4 regions of the Chryseobacterium cucumeris genome follow, and region 1 is predicted to be linked to each of the others. Evidence: riboswitches for the same ligand, from Rfam matches in the RefSeq annotation. Region 1 holds a riboswitch; each other region holds the start of a gene.
What was found. A riboswitch is a leader RNA that binds a small molecule or an ion and turns the genes downstream of it on or off. The one in region 1 is predicted to bind cobalamin.

Region 1 (4,215 bases):
AACGTGAACATTCTATCGTAATGACATCGGCATCCATATCAGCAATATTTTCAATAATATCGTTAAATTCAGAATAACACATATGCGTATGGATTTGAGTGGCATCTTCTACTCCGCTTGCTGAAATTCTGAAAGCTTCTACGGCCCATTTCAAATAGTTCTGCCAATCTGTTTTTCTTAATGGAAGACCTTCTCTTATGGCAGGCTCATCAATCTGAATAATTCTGATTCCTGCTTTTTCCAGATCCACTACCTCGTCACGAATTGCCAAAGCAATCTGCTTACAAGTTTCTGAACGAGGCTGATCATCACGTACAAAAGACCACTGTAAAATGGTAACCGGACCTGTCAACATTCCTTTTACCCATTTTTCAGTCTGAGATTGGGCATATTGAGACCAGTACACCGTCATCGGTGTTGGGCGGGAAACATCACCGAAGATCACAGGAGGTTTCACACAACGGCTTCCGTAGCTTTGTACCCAACCGTTTCGGGTGAATACAAATCCTTCCAGCTGTTCTCCGAAGTATTCCACCATGTCGTTACGCTCAAATTCTCCGTGAACCAATACATCAATTCCGATGTCTTCCTGCCAGCGGATTGTTCTTTGCGTTTCCTCTTTCAGTAAGGTATCATATTGTTCTGCTGTCAGTTCTCCTTTTTTGAATTTGGCTCTCCAGCTTCTCACTTCTGAGGTTTGCGGGAATGATCCGATCGTAGTGGTTGGGAACAAAGGAAGCTGCAATACTTCCTGTTGCTCTTTTTTACGGATTTTGAAGGTGTTTATTCTCTGAGCATCTTTTTCAGTAACAGCATTGGCTCTTTGCTTCACTTCTTTATTATGGATAAGAGAAGAAGTTCTTCTGCTTTCAATTGCTTTTTTATTTTCTTCAAATGCTTCAAAAATCTGTTCATTTTCCGTTCCGGAAGCCAGTTGTTTAAGCGTTACGACTTCCTTTACTTTTTGTTTTGCAAAAGCCAGCCAGTTTTTAATTTCCGGGTTAAGACTGGTTTCAAAATCCAGGTCACAGGGTGAATGAAGCAATGAACATGATGGTGCAATGAAAATTCTTTCAGATCCTAGTTTTTCAACCGCTTTACTGATAAAAGACAGCGACTTTTCGTAATCATTTTTCCAGATATTTCTACCGTCAACAACTCCTAATGAAAGGCTTACACTTTCAGGAATGCTATTCAGAATATCATCCAGCTGCTCAGGACTTCTAACCAGATCAACATGCAATGTATTGACAGGAAGTGAAACGGCAAGTGAAGTATTGTCTTTTAATCCGTCAAAATAAGTGGCAACGATAAATTTCAGTTTCGGAAAACGTTTTCTGATTTCGGCATACACAGAAAGATACGTTTCTTTGGCTTTCTCATTTAAATCCAGGGCCAGAAAAGGTTCATCAAACTGAATCCATTCCGCACCCTGATCCTGAAGTTTGGTTAAAATCTCGATATAGACTGGAAGAAGATTTACTGCCAAATCCAGCTTATCAAATCCCTCTTCTTTTTCTTTTCCTAATAACAGATAAGAAACCAGTCCGATAATCATCGGTTTTGCATTGATTCCCGCTTGTTTTGCTCCGGCAAATTCATTGAAAATCTTATCTGAACTGAGCTTAAACTGTTGATTTTTATAAAATTCCGGAACGATGTAGTGATAGTTGGTATCGAACCACTTGGTCATTTCCATGGCAGTGATATCCAATCCGTCTTTCTGATATCCTCTTGCCATTGCAAAATAAAGATCCAGCTCAGTATTGTTTTTTTTAAGCACCACTTCATGATACCGTGTTGGAATAGCACCTACGACAAGGCTCATATCCAATACCTGATCATAGTATGAAAAATCATTACACGGGATAAGGTCTATCCCTGCTTCTTTCTGGATATTCCAGTTTTGGTTACAGATAGTTCTTCCGGTATTCAGAAGTTCTTCCAAAAGGATTTTACCTGACCAGTACTGCTCGCAGGCTTTTTTGAGTTCTCTTTTGCTACCAATACGCGGATAGCCAAGAATGTGAGTTTGCATTTTTTTAAACTTTTTAATTAAACTTATTGGGAAAGTTCTTTAAAAGGCTTCGTAATATTTTATCGGAAGAATTTTCAGGAAAGTCATGACATGGCAGACAGCGTAATTTCCTTTACAAAGGAAAATACTCGAATCTGATATATCATCTATATGACCCCAAAGCTTCAGACCGCGAAAGCATTGTCAATTCAGTAAAGGCAGGTCTCCTGACTTGTAACAGTTTCCGTCATCCTTCCCGCTTTTGGCAGTGGAGCTGCAAGGACAAAAACTTTTGGTGTGTTTACTTACAGTTGCGCGACAGCTCGTGATTTTCACACGATTCCCTATTAATCTACCTTAAGTAAAACCTTTCCTGTTTGATGAAGTATCTGTAAAGAACTATACTTTTACCTTTAACAAAGGTTGTCAGTAAAAGCTTTTAATTTTGTGTAAAATTAGTAATACAGAATAAAACCACAATTGAAAACAAATAATTAAGCAAATTAAACTTAAAAAAGTAAAAATAAAAGCATATAATTCTGTACATTTGACTGTTTTAATTAATTAAAAGAATAATATTCTGTGGAACAACTCGATGATAAGGATGTACAGCTGCTCAGGCTCCTCCAGAAAAACGCCAAACTCACCGTTAAAGAACTTGCTAAAGAAGTGAACCTTTCTACTTCACCGGTTTTTGAAAGGGTAAAAAGGCTTGAACAGGAAGGTTTTATTAAAAGATATGCGGCAGTTCTTGATGCTGAAAAACTGAACCGCGGATTTACGGTTTTCTGCCAGATCAAACTCAAAATTCACGACCGGTCTGTGGGGTATGATTTTGTAAAAGAAATTTTAGAAATTGAAGAAGTTGCCGAATGCTATAATATTTCCGGAGATTTTGATTTCCTTCTGAAAGTGCAGGTGCGGGATATGAAGCATTATCAGGATTTTGTATTTAACAAGCTGGGATCCGTAGATTCTATCGGCAGCACGCATAGTACTTTTGTGATGGCTGAGGTGAAAAACAACCATGGACTGACGATATAGATTTCTTTTAAAGTTAACGCCGTCTGAGGATAAAAAAATCCGTCAATAATGACGGATACTATTATTGTTTTGTTTTTTAGTACTTAATTGGCAGCCGGATCCCTAAGTTCTGTTGTTAAACCTATTGATTTTAACAGGTTCTTACTGTCGAAAAGCAATGTTGTATAATGTTTGCCTTTTTTAAAAACCAGTTTTGACCCTCCAGGAAATTCACTGTCTGCTCCCGATTTTTGTATTTTGGCATTGTACTTACCGAACTTCGTTTTACTGTCCTGTAATGTACTTTTATTCAGAACAAGACCAAAAGGAAGCCCTTCCACAATGACAGATTTATTGTCTGAAGTCACAAAAAACATCTCATTGATACTATTGTCTTTTCCCAGGCTGCAATAAAGCTCCAGTCCTGTTTTCATAGGCCATTTTGCATATTTTTCTTCGTTGGCATCTTCATAAAAAACAGTTTTTACGTTCAACGCTTTTGAAATTTTATCCGGAGTCTGTGGGAATATGAATTCTGAGTTTTTGTCCAGTAAAGAACCCAACACGGCTGTTTTCTGTGAAAATGCAGTTGCACTTAATACCAGAAAAAAGATGGTGACAATGAAATGGAATGGTCTCGTCTGCATAAAAATATTTTAAATTGTAATGATTTGATGGCTAAAGATATTAAAATTTTGGGCAAAGCTCTATTTTAAGCAATTTTTTACATCGCACTTCTGTTTTTGGCTATTTTCTTTCCTGTAAATTGAACACGGTACCGGCAGGATCGGTAATCCAGTGCATATTTTCAGGAAGCTCTTCTATTTCGTCACAGGTTTCCACACCGTTTGACAGCAGATATTGTGTAGCAGCTTCTACATCGGGAACGGTAAGCTGGAGCCATGTTTCAGAATGGGTATAGTTATCAACACAATCCAGCCATATGATATTATTCCCGAATTTCACCTCGTGGGTTCTGGAAACAGTGGGATTTTTTATCGGCTTTTCCTCAACTTTCAATTTTAAAATATCCCTGTAAAAAGCAACCGTTTTTTCGTATTTATTTTTGGGAATTTTGATAGCGATATTAATTCCTGCCTCAAATTTTGTATTCATAGTATAGATTTTGAACTTTATAAACAGATTTCAATTCTTTGATGGCATTCTATTATTTC
Region 2 (4,215 bases), 1.6 Mb from region 1:
TTGGCGATAACCAATCTATTGAAAACCACTTATCCACCTATTCATCAAGATTGAAGAAAATGTCAGGAATCATCCGTGAAGCAGACGCCAATACGCTATTGCTTATTGATGAGTTCGGTACAGGTTCTGATCCGGAGCTTGGTGGTGCCCTGGCAGAAAGTTTCATGGAGTTTTTCTATGATAAAAAGAGTTTTGCCATTATCACAACGCACTATACCAATATTAAACTGGTGATAGAACAGCTTCCCAACGCCCAGAATGCAGCCATGCTTTTCAATGAAGAAACACTGGAGCCGATGTATAAGCTTGAAGTGGGACAGGCAGGAAGTTCATTTACTTTTGAAGTTGCAGAAAAGAATAAAATTCCAAGATTTATCATCCATTCGGCCAAGAAAAAGGTAGAGCATGATATTGTGAATCTTGATAAGACGATTGTAAAACTGCAGCAGGAAAAATTTGAGGTTGAGAAACTGAAATCCGATCTTGCCGAAAGAAAAGAATCCGTAGAAGATAAACGTGATAACCTTCAGAAACTGAATGACCAGCTTCAGCAGAAACTTTTCAATTTCCAGAAGCTGTATGAAGAGGAACACCGCAAACTTCAGTTCGGAAATAAGATTGAAGCATTCATCGACAGTTATACCAAAGGAAAATCCAGAAAGGATGTTGTAAAAGATTTTGTAAAGCTTCTTGAACAGGAAAAATTCCGAAAACTGGGAACAGATAAGGATGAATCCAAACGCCTGCAGGTTGTCAAGAGAAAAATCACTCAACAGCTGAAAAAAGAAGAAGTAATTGAAAAAATTGCTGAAACCAATGAAAAACTGGAAGAAAAGCGTAAAACCGATCGTGCTGTATGGATGAAAATCGGACAACGTGTCCGTATTACAGGAAGTACCAGTGTCGGAACCATTGAGAAAATTTCCAGAAACAAAGTGATTGTCAATTACGGAACTTTCAAAACCACAATTGACGCAGATGAACTTGAGAGAATTTAATTAATCTATCCGAAGATTTAGTTACGTAAATACAGAGAGAGCACTTTTCGGAGCTCTCTCTTTTTTATTATTTTTTAATGAAGCTTTTCATTCTCTCTTGTATAAAGGTTTTTAATATATTTGAATTCATAAAGTATTGAACATGGCAAGAAACTTTACTATTCTTTGGATCTTTTATAAAAAAATACAGATCCCCGCCTTATTGTTTTCATTACTTATTTCTTGTTTGCTTCCCTTCAGTATTGAAACATTTGGATTAAGTTTTCTTCTGATTTTACCTGTTCTTCATTATTTTATATATGAAGTAAGGCTTAAAAGCGAATATTACTTTTATGCCAATTCAGGCTTTTCAAGGATGTTTCTCTGGACAGGAACAATAGTATCGGGGATTATTGTAAAAATTATAACATTATTTTTATGAGCAGACTGCATGTTGATAGCGTAACCAAATCTTTTAATGAGAGGAAAATTCTGCAGGATATTTATATAGGATGCGAAACAGGACAAATCATAGGCCTGTTGGGCAGAAATGGAAGCGGGAAATCAACCCTGTTAAAAATTATCTTCGGAACTGAATATGGCGATACTCAGTTTATAAAATATGACAACACTATTCTGAAAAGCATTTCCGACAGAAAAAACAGAATTGCTTACTTGCCACAAGATCTTTTTTTACCCAAAAATATAAAAATAAAAAACCTGGTTCCTCTTTTTTGTAATCAAAAGAATACTGAGCTGCTTTTTACATCAGAATTCGTACAGCCTTTCCTTCATGAAAAGCCTAAAAACCTTTCCAAAGGTGAACAGAGAATTATTGAAACTTTGATGATTATTTATTCTGAAGCTGATTTTGTTTTACTGGACGAACCTTTCCATAGTCTTTCTCCGAAAATTTCTGCAGCATTGAAAGCTGCAATCATTGAACAGTCTGCGTATAAGGGATTCATTATTTCTGACCATAATTATCAGGAAGTTCTTGATATTTCACACCAAATATTTCTTTTGCGTGAAGGCTATCTGAAACAAATACAAGATTTAAATGAACTGCAACGGTATAATTATCTTCCGAAAAGCATTTAATTTATATATTTGAGGGATCAAAAAAATTTCATGATGACTTTCATAAACAAAGTATTCTATTTATCTGCTTTCAGTATCTTATCTGTTGTCTTTGTAAAAGGACAAACTAAAGTTCCTTTTGGAGTGGTAAAAGCTGAGGAAGGATATGCCAACGTACGTGTACATAAAGACGACTACCGAAAAATTGTTGATAAGATCCGTATGCGCAAAGGTGATGTATTTGTTTATGTAAAACCGGCTCCGGGAGAAACAGAATGGATCTGGATCAAATATCCTGAGAAACAGGATGACGACAAGCCTTTTGTGCGTTATGAAACTCTTGATAAAGAAGGAATGGTGAATAAAGGACGTATTGCTTATGTAGACCAGCTTCCCGCCTATACTCCATCCAAATCCAAAAATGGAAGATCCCTTATTTTTACCGATAATTCCGATCCTAAAATCCCTACCGCCCAAAGAAGCAAAGTAGTCATTGATATTTACCCTTCCAATGCAGGATACCGTAAAAAGGAAAAAGATGCAGATGGAAAAATTCTTACGATTGATAAAGTAAAACCATGGGGAATTGGAAATGACCTTCCTGAGGGAATGACCGAAATCAAATCCATCAGAGTGCAGCAGCCCGGAAGAGGATCTGTTTTTGTAAGGGAAGCCATCAAAAACATGTTCCAGCCTACCATGGATTTTGAGAACATCGGGGTAACTTCCCTCGACAATGATAATATTTTCCTTTATATGATCAATGGTTCAGGGGAAAACAGATACACTACTCTCTGGACGATTAAGAAAGGAAGAGTAATCAGCCAGATTATTTATCATAATCCGGAATAAATTCATTATTTTTGCATTCGAAAAGTTTTTACGCTTATTCATCACAGAAATTGGTTCTGCATCACCGCAGATTAAAAGGGAACCGTGTGAAAATCACGGACTGTCGCGCAACTGTAAAGTAACTGAAGTCTTTATCAAAGATCCACTGTGCGAGGCATGGGAAGGAGATAAATGATGTTACAAGTCAGGAGACCTGCCTTTTTCTTAAACATGTAACTTTCGCGATTTGAAGTTGTATTGATCTGATGGATTGTTTCAGGAGTTCTATCAATTCCTGTCATTATTCTGTTGTTTTAGTATTATTTCATTTCGCTTTAATTAATAATGATATATGACTACAGAAGAAAGAATTGAAGCATCCGAAACCAGAATCTTTAAAGCGGTTTTCCCTAACACCACCAATCATTACGATACCCTTTTTGGAGGTACTGCCATGCAGCTGATGGATGAAGTAGCTTTTATTACCGCAACCCGTTTTGCCAGAAAAAGAGTGGTAACCGTGAGCAGTGATAAAATTGATTTCAAAAAACCTATTCCTGCCGGAACTATTGTGGAACTGATCGGAAAAGTTTCATACGTGGGAAAAACCAGTATGAAGGTGAATGTTGAAATTTACACTGAACAGATGTACTCCTATGAAAGAGAAAAAGCTATTGTAGGTGATTTTACTTTTGTAGCCATCGACGAATTCAAAAAACCAATCCAGATACTATAAATTATAAAAAATTCGGGCGGCCAAAGGCCGCCCGAAGCTTTAAATATTTTCATTGACATTATTTCAATACCTTTTCTGTTTCCAGACTTCTGTTCAATAAAAGTTCAAAAGCCTCTCCCATTTCGTCTGATGCTCTGCTGATTGCATTTTCAAGCATATTCCGGATCTGTCTTTCCGTCACTCCGGCTTCTGTCCAGCTCTTTCCTGTAGTATGGGAATTTAAAATAAACGGCATAATTCTATCGATTCCACAGGCAAAAATAGCATCCGGTGTTTTCTCTTCCTCAAACTCCAGCCACAGGTTAAAAAATTCTGTACGTAAAGGCTCATCCAGAATTCCAAAGATCTTTTGGGCTGAAGCTTTCTCTCTTTCAAACTTTCCGACCATAGCTTTTTCATCAAAAATAAAAGTGTCTCCGGCTTCTATTTCCACAAGATCATGAATGGAAAGCATTCTTATCACTCTTAGCAAATCAATATCAGCTCGGTTTTTAGCATATGGATAAAGGATCTGGGCAAGAATAATGATCTGCCAGGAATGTTCAGCCGTATTCTCTCTTCGGGAATCGTCTGCATTATAATTTCTTCGTT
Region 3 (4,215 bases), 1.6 Mb from region 1:
AGCTAATACCAGAAATAAAAAATAAAAGTTTAGTTTTCTCATAGGGTAAAGTTTAGAATAAGTTTAAAGTTTCTTCCGGGCATCGGATAATTGAGGACCACATCATAGTACTGATTGAAAATATTATTCATCTCAAAGCTTACCTTAAACTGATGATTCGCCCAGTTGAATTTTTTCTGAACAGACAAATCGTGCGTATACCAGGGCTGCACATAATTGTATTGAATGTTATCCTGGTTCACGTCATATCTTTCTCCTACGTACATTGCACTGTAATTGAAACTCCAGTCTTTATAATCCGCCATCAGACTGAACGATCCGCTATGCCATGGGGTATAAGGAATCTGATTGCGGTAAAAAGTATCTTCAGGATCACTCATATCTCTTGCACTTTGATAAGTGTAGGAAAGCAACGGTCTAAGAATAACTTTTCCAAGCTGCATTTCAGTCTGTACATTCACATCAGCTCCAATGATTTCAACCATTCCCAGGTTCATCATCAGCCAGCGGAACATGCTTCCGTTCGGAGCTGCCACAATTTTATCCTGTACTTTGTTGTAGTAACCGTCTACTTTAGCATAAAATGTTTTAAAGAGACGGTTGTTATAATTCTTCTGATAGGTAAATCCTACATCGTACTGATTGGTAAATTCAGGTTTCAGGTAAGTATTTCCGATATTGGTATAATACAGATCATTGAAGGTCGGAAGTCTGAAAATTCTTTTATAGAAAGCCCTTAGAGTAAGCTCCGGAATTTTTTCCGGCTGATAGCTCATAAACACTGCAGGTGTCCACTCTCTGGCATCTCCCGGTCTTTTATTTTTTCTAACTTCTTCAAATGTAAAGGTTCCTAAAAGGCTTCCCAAAATTTTGAATCTGTTCCACTGATACGTTGTTGCTAATGCGACCAATGTAGTGTAGCGGGTAGGATAAGAAAAGTTATCCAGATTCGCGTCCAGATTATTGTACTGAAAATCTCCACTCAGGCTGACATCCCAATTGGGAGTGATTGAGTAAATATTGGAAGAGGAAAGATAAAGTTCCCTTTGAATGTAGGTATTATCGGTATAAATAATAGACTGCGAACGAACCGTGTCCATGAAATGGGTATAATCGTAGGCAAATTTTGCTTTCAGCTGTGTTTCAAATTTCGGGAACAGTTTTTTTCTCAGATTAGCCTGTACAAAATAATTCTCATCGGAAAGTCTCGCTCCTCTTCCTTCAAAGCGCCCGTTAACGATGGGTGCCGGCATTCCGCGGTTTGAAATATAACCGTAGCCACGGATATTCCAGCTTCCGTTATTTAAAGTTCCGTTGAGAGAAGTTTCAAAACGTTTTGCCCGAATATCTGAATCCTGTCTTTTGGCAATGGTATCATAGGCTTGCTGTCCGTCCGGATATTTCTTCGCGTACCGGAACCTGTAAATTCCGTCACTCTGCATAAATTCGCCACTGAAACTGGCAGAAACCCTGTCTGAAATTTTCTGCTCCAGCCGGAATGACGGATTGAAGAGGTCTATGGAAGCACTTTTGGCTCTTATCACAAGATTGGTTTTTCTTGTTCCTTTAAACACAGGAGTTTTAGGCTGTAAATAAATAGATCCTGAAGAACCGAAATCTTTTGCAGGTTGAAAAATTTCACTTTTCTGTCCGTTGTATAATGAAATTTCTTCCAGATCATCCAGAGAATACCTTCCCAGATCCACAAGGCCGTTTTGGGCATTTCCTAATTGAATTCCATCATAGAAAACACCTACATGCTGGCTTCCCATGCTTCGGATGTTGATGGTTTTCAAACCACCCAATCCGCCGTAATCTTTAATCTGCACACCCGAAAAATACCGCAGCGCATCTGCTACAGAATGACTGTTTAATCTTTCCAGCTGCTCTCCCTGCAGGGTTTGTGCAGGTATAATTTCTTTAAAATTCTTTTTGTAAAGATTGATTCCTTTAATAGTCTCTTCCTGAAGACTGTCTTTTTTCTTAGTTTGGGAAAACACAAGTTGAGATGTTAACACTAATATTGTGAAAACAGCTTTATGAATTGCAGAAGTAGTTAGTTTTGCTGCCATTAGCTCATTTAGGGTAATGAAGACGCTAATGGGGTATAAGAATACAACGATAAAGCACAGCTGTCACTGCACAGAATCATTGATGTCCTAAGCTTTATTCCACGAAAGCGTCAAACGATTATTGTCTGGCAGGTCTTCTGACTTACTCCATTTTTGAAATCCTTCCCATTAAAAAACAGTGGATATATTCTTCAAAAACTTGGTGTGGAGCTTACAGCAGCGGGTCTGTCCCGGATTTTCACCGGATTCCCTTTTAAGAGCTTTTTACGGCTCACCAAATTCCGGCAAAGATAAATAATTATTCCTAATCCCCAACTAAAATAATGATTTATAAACAATTAAAGCTCCCGAAGGAGCTTTAACATGATTTCAACAAGGGTTTCTTTTTAAATTCCAATATTCAGAAAAATACTGAATCTTGATTGAGCTTCAATATCTCCTCCCGCCAGGCGTGTGTACATGGGAAGCATGACTTCACTTCCCAGGCTCAGCTTTTTATAAGAGGCTTCAAATCCCAGTTTTCCGTACAAAGCGCTACCAGCAGTATTCGGCAGTGCCTCATCAAACTGTTTGTTCTGAGCGTAGACTTCTCCCTGAACTCCAGTTTTTACAGAGAATATAGATTTTTCATTTCCTGCAACCTGATAAAAACCCGTTGCTGCATAGTTCCATTGGTTTCCAAAACGGTAATTTTTCTTATTCTCTGTTTTGATCATATAGTCTGTATTGACCAATACGGCTACTTTATTTTTCTGAAACTTATAATTCAAAGCGGCCTGATAATCCCAGCTTCCGGTTCCCAGCTGAAAGCTAGGGTTGACACCGGATGCTCCTTTTTCATCAAACTTGCCAAGTGGAATTTTCACGCCCAAACCTCCACTCAGATGATGGAAATTATCTTTAGAGCTCATCAGCTGGTAAATTCCCATCAGGTTTAAATCTCCTATTCCATTGATTCTAATATCTCCCTGCATGGTTTTCTTTTCATGAAAATGGAATGGCAGACTCGCATAAACACTCAGCTTTTTAGTCAGAGGAATTTTCCCCCAAAGTTGCAGCGTATTGAAATACTGATCTTGGGTAAGGTCTTTTACAAACAAGTTCTCTTTAGCTTTGTAATGCTGCGCAAAATACTTAATTCCGACAAACTGTGGATTCAACAATGACTCAAAGCCGGAAGATCCGTTTCCTGCTGCACAGCCGCAAGCATCACAGTCATCATCAAAATTGAATCTGCTGAAAGTTTCCGGAGCAATATAAGCACTGTCTCTGATGATCTTTGCCTGATACTGACTAAACAGGATCAAACTTACTATCACTATAATCTTCTTCATGTCTTTTATAAATTATTCTGCAAATTTTGGATTGGATATAAAATTTTTATCCGATAATGTTTTCAGGAACGCAATGATCGATTGTTTTTCCTGGCTGTTCATAGCAATTCCTATGTGGCCGTTCTGTTTTAGCTGAGGATCAAGATTGGCATTATCTTCTACCTGATCAGAATAGAAATTAAGTACCGCCTCTAACGTGTAAAATCTTCCGTCATGCATATAAGGTGCGGTATATTCTATATTTCTTAAACTGGGAACACGGAATTTCATCCAGTCGACCTGGTTAAGAGTAACTCTGTAACGTCCGGCATCCTTGAATTCTGTATTGTAATACATTCCCGTATTTCTGAAACTCTCATCAGTAAATAATTCTCCGCTATGACAGGAAGCACATTTCTGATTGAATAATGCCATCCCCTGAGATTCTGCCGAAGTCAGCTGCTCTTTTCCCTGTCTGAACCGGTCATATTTTGAATCTGCAGAAATTAAGGAAGCCATAAACTGCGACAATGCTTTCAGAATTCTTTCTCCGGTAATAGTTTCGTCTCCATAAGCTTCCCTGAAAAGTTTTTTATACTTCTGGTCATCTTTTATTTTTGAAATGGCTTCCGGTATGGAACTGTCCATTTCATTCACATCAGTAATCGGGCTGATGGGCTGCTCATTCAGATTGTGAATCACTCCGTCCCACATATATCTTTTCAAAAAAGCCATATTCTGGATGGGCGGTGCATTCCTGATTCCGATTCTGTCGTCTACCCCATGGCTCACCGTATGACCATGATGGGTAAAAGCATTTTCCTGAATAT
Region 4 (4,215 bases), 1.4 Mb from region 1:
ACGTCACCCAGAATTTCTTTATTGTTATTGTACCCATATACGTCATCCTGCTTTAAGCTTAAATCTCTTGTCAGGAATGTTACTTTAGCACCCTGGCTGTTAAAATTACCTTCATTAGAGATAAAATATCCGTTCTGGTAAGTGATCGGAGAAATTTCAAACTCGGCAGAGTCACTTGTACATGAAGACATATTAAACAATAGTACAACTGCAAATAAGACAGTTAAAAGTTTAGTTATTTTCATAATTTATTCAATTTTAATTTATTAAAAATTTATTGCTGCATACACACTATAGTTTCTTTTTGGTAAAGGATAGAAAGAAACGGTTTTATAGTAGGTATTGGTTAGATTATTCACTTTAAACCCTAAGGTATATTTTTTTGCTAAGGTGGCAGAAACTCCCATATTTAAAAGAAAATAAGGATCTATAGCTTCTGATCTCTTTTCATCACTTGTGGTGTAGGTAACACCGTTCAGCTGTCCCTGTGCATAAAACCTGAAGAAACCATATTCGTAATCTATACCGGCATTTCCCCTGTGCATGGGAACGTAAGGTCTCTGCATCTTCGTTTCTTTATCGATAGCTTTTGCATAATAGTATGCTGCATTGGCTCTGAATTTATGATTTCCCCACTGCTTGCTGAAAGACAACAGGGATTCCAGCCCGTAAGATTCGGATTTATTGACATTGTATGCCTGCCAGTATCCCATAGCCGTTGGAAGCCATACAATAAGATCTGTGATGTTCATATAGTAGGGAGACAGAGTAAGTTTGAAATCTCCCACTTTGAACTCATTGGTCATATCCACCTGAGTAGAGGTTTCCGGTCTCAGATCTTTATTTCCTCCCGGTTCATAATAAATATCATTAAATGAAGGATATCTGAAGTTTTTGGATACGTTAATACTCAGATCATACCATTTTGCGGCGTTCCATTTTCCGGAGAATGAATACATAAAAGGAGACTTTACATCTTCTACAAAATCTTTTTTGAATCCTCCTTCAAAACGCAGATCTTTTGTTGCAAAATACCGCAATAATCCTGAAACAGAACCTATATTCCTGCTGACATTGGATATTCCGCTCTCGTACCCTTCTCCTTTATTAATCTGAAATTCTCCGATGATATTAAAATTCCATTTTGAATTCAGGAAATAATTAAAATCATTTTTAAAGATATAATTTTTCCCGGTTCCTCCACTGGATTTAGGTTGGTTTAACGAACCGAAATACTGAAAATTCTCTTCCGTATAGGCTGCTTTAAGGGAATTGCTGAACTTCGCTTTGTTCCAGTCCCAAGAAAGAAGACTTCTTACACTTTGAGTTGTATATTTTGTTTTTGTTCCCGTTTCCTCATATACAGGATAATGCTGTGAAGAATCAAAAAACTGGCTTTGCCACGAAACCTTATGATCGTTTGTAATTTTATAGGATGCTCCTACATTGAATGTCGTATTGTAATAATTCCCGTTTCTGTTGATGTAATTTAGATCGCTTACCTTATAATCATTTTCACTTACGGAATAATTTCCGGAGGCTTTAAAACTGAACTTATCATTGCTGTAAGAACCTTTTACAAAGTTATTATAGGTATTAAAGGAAGCCACTTCAGAGAATAAAGAACCATGGAAGCCTTTATTAAAATCAAGAGTATTATTCAGGTGAATACTTCCCCCGATGGCACCACTTCCGTACACTACACTTCCTCCACCCGCTTTGATACCGATCTGATCATAGCCGAACAAAGCAATATTATTGATATCTCCCTGGCCTAAAAAATTAGAATTGATATTAATTCCGTTCCATACGAATGCAGTCTGCTGGGCAGTTGTTCCTCTGAAAGAAGGCGAAGAAACAGCACCACGGCCATTTTCTTTAATGAAAACCTGCGATTGAAACCTCAGAAGCTCCGAAAGATTACCGGAGTTTTTTTCAGCATCTTCTGCTGTAATTGTTTTTACGGGATGAAAAAGTTTCACCCTGTTCATCTGGTTGTCGAAGACATAAATAGTGTCAATAGTTTTCTCTTGTCCAAAAAGAAAACACCCATAAGATGAAAAAAGCAGTACTAAAGATCTTTTTATATCCATACTTTTTTACTTTTCCTCCGAAAGCAATATGTTTTTAATTATAATCCTGGCAGGTCTCCTGACTTTCGCATTCTGCTCCTTCCCGTTTTTACACAGTGGCGTTTTGCAGAAACTTGTGTTGCGATTTACAGTTGCGGGGACAGTCCGGGAGTTACACCCGATTCCCTTTTCATTCCAAAATACTGGAAACCAAAATTTTTGCAAAGATAGTTTTTTATATGTATTTGCCAAAAACCAGACTTTTCTATACAAAATATGCTATCCTTTTGTTATATACACAAAAAAGAACGGCCGCTTTCAATATTGAAAACAGCCATTCATCCCACTACTTTACTATTTATATATGTTACTTTTTAATAAATTTATAAGGCTCCTGTTGTACTCCTTTTACGGAATATTGTAAAATATAATCTCCTTTTGACAGGGATGAAACATCAATCTGTCCTTCTACAGTATCCAATGATTTTACCTTTTGTCCAACCATATTATAAATTTCTGCTTTCTCTATTTTTCCTTTTCCTTTAAAATACAGGATGTCAGCCACTGGATTAGGATAGATACCTATATTGTTTTTCTCTTTCACAGCATCACTCACCGATAAAAATTCAGAAGTATCCAGGTAAAAAGCAATCATCTGCCCTGAAGCATTCGTCCCTGACCCGGCAATTTTCTTTCCGTCCTGTGAAATTGCAAGAGGAAGTCCCATTGTTACTCCATTAGTGGCAATTCCTAAAGATGCCGCATAATCATTCAGGTTAATTCTCCCGGCGGCAGAGGTCCAGATAAAGCCTTCTCCTGACATGGGAGGAGCCCCAAATGCTCTGTAATACCCGATCACTTTTTTCCCATCAGCAGAAATCCCGGTGGCACCTCCTTTGAAGCTGAAAGAAGCATTAGGATGCGTTATATAAGTAAGTCCGCTCACAGCATTCCATACATAAGGATTAGGATTTGCCGAACCTATTATTGTATTTCCGTCAGCAGAAATTCCTCCTGCTTCTCCTACATGATTCCCATTATTATCTGTAATAAAACTTTCCACTCCATCCTGCCATTTTGCTCCGCTTCTTGTTCCGGTTGATTCATCCTGCCAGCCTACAATCACTGTTCCTGCTGCATTGATTGCGTTTGCTCTGGAGCTGCGTCCGGGAACTATACTTCCCAGATCTACCACGCCGTTTACTTCATCCCATTTCACAGCATGCGCATTCGCTGCGGTGAGAAAACCAAGACCAACAATAGTATTTCCATCAGTCGACATTCCCCAGGTAGAGCTTACGCTGCCATCCCATCCTGTAGGTACAAGCCCGCCTCTGTTTACCCATGTGGCCGTAGCGACATCATAAGTAGATATTTCATTGAATCCTGTTGCGGCATTGGTAACCGACGACGATATTTTGGTTCCGTCATTCGAAACAATGGTTCTGCCTGCAGCCGGATATCCGTTTGTTATAGAACCTATCTGTACGAGTCCTCCTGCAGCATTCCATTTATATATACTTCCTGCACTGGTGTGCAAGCTTACTACTCCATTATCCGATACTGCGCCTACATTATAATTTCCCAAGCCGATTACAGTAAGCTGCGCTTCTGCAAAACCAAATTTCAAGAAAAGATAAGCTATCAATATTTTCATTGACATTCTGTAAAAATTTTTCATATTTTATTATATTTAGCGTTTTGAATTGGTGAAAACAATATTAATACAACATTCACTCAATTAAAAGAAATTGACTTTCATAATTCGTGAATTTTAAAAGAGTTTAATTTTTAAAATACTAATAACCAAATAGATATAAAACAATATTTTGAATATGGATTTTACCGGAATTATTCAAAAAAACACAAAAAACAATTTATCAGGACAAAAATTATTTCAAATCTTACTGTTTATTTTCTGCTTCCTTATTACCAAAGGACAGTCCGGCCCCGACTTCAATATGCTAGCAGATAAAGCATTTCTGAAATTGTATCAGAATCCCGACGAATGCATCAGTTATACCCAGGGAATTCTTGTGAGTGATCAAAACGCGGAACACAAAATTGTACTTCAAAATATTATTTCACAAGCTTTTGCCCTGAAGGGAGACTATGTACAGTCTGTCAATATTTTTGCTCAAAA

Region 2: linked by a shared signal. The riboswitch ahead of JNG87_RS14030 (acyl-CoA thioesterase) and the one ahead of metE (5-methyltetrahydropteroyltriglutamate--homocysteine S-methyltransferase) in region 1 are both predicted to bind cobalamin.
Region 3: linked by a shared signal. The riboswitch ahead of JNG87_RS21335 (TonB-dependent receptor plug domain-containing protein) and the one ahead of metE (5-methyltetrahydropteroyltriglutamate--homocysteine S-methyltransferase) in region 1 are both predicted to bind cobalamin.
Region 4: linked by a shared signal. The riboswitch ahead of JNG87_RS13355 (TonB-dependent receptor plug domain-containing protein) and the one ahead of metE (5-methyltetrahydropteroyltriglutamate--homocysteine S-methyltransferase) in region 1 are both predicted to bind cobalamin.

The regions. Positions count from the first base shown of each region.
Region 1 is NZ_CP068760.1:1,573,627-1,577,841, forward strand. Features, by position in the region: gene metE (5-methyltetrahydropteroyltriglutamate--homocysteine S-methyltransferase) at 1-2,038, opposite strand, end outside; cobalamin riboswitch at 2,217-2,404, opposite strand; gene JNG87_RS07035 (Lrp/AsnC family transcriptional regulator) at 2,600-3,061, shown strand; gene JNG87_RS07040 (hypothetical protein) at 3,145-3,687, opposite strand; gene JNG87_RS07045 (VOC family protein) at 3,788-4,156, opposite strand; gene JNG87_RS07050 (alpha/beta fold hydrolase) at 4,209-4,215, opposite strand, start outside.
Region 2 is NZ_CP068760.1:3,129,478-3,133,692, reverse strand. Features, by position in the region: gene JNG87_RS14045 (endonuclease MutS2) at 1-998, shown strand, start outside; gene JNG87_RS14040 (ATP-binding cassette domain-containing protein) at 1,416-2,078, shown strand; gene JNG87_RS14035 (hypothetical protein) at 2,109-2,909, shown strand; cobalamin riboswitch at 2,944-3,125, shown strand; gene JNG87_RS14030 (acyl-CoA thioesterase) at 3,241-3,624, shown strand; gene JNG87_RS14025 (HD domain-containing protein) at 3,683-4,215, opposite strand, start outside.
Region 3 is NZ_CP068760.1:4,740,140-4,744,354, forward strand. Features, by position in the region: gene JNG87_RS21330 (YncE family protein) at 1-42, opposite strand, end outside; gene JNG87_RS21335 (TonB-dependent receptor plug domain-containing protein) at 39-2,072, opposite strand; cobalamin riboswitch at 2,182-2,366, opposite strand; gene JNG87_RS21340 (transporter) at 2,459-3,406, opposite strand; gene JNG87_RS21345 (cytochrome-c peroxidase) at 3,419-4,215, opposite strand, start outside.
Region 4 is NZ_CP068760.1:2,978,991-2,983,205, reverse strand. Features, by position in the region: gene JNG87_RS13360 (YncE family protein) at 1-245, opposite strand, end outside; gene JNG87_RS13355 (TonB-dependent receptor plug domain-containing protein) at 267-2,093, opposite strand; cobalamin riboswitch at 2,124-2,302, opposite strand; gene JNG87_RS13350 (T9SS type A sorting domain-containing protein) at 2,440-3,753, opposite strand; gene JNG87_RS13345 (helix-turn-helix domain-containing protein) at 3,908-4,215, shown strand, end outside.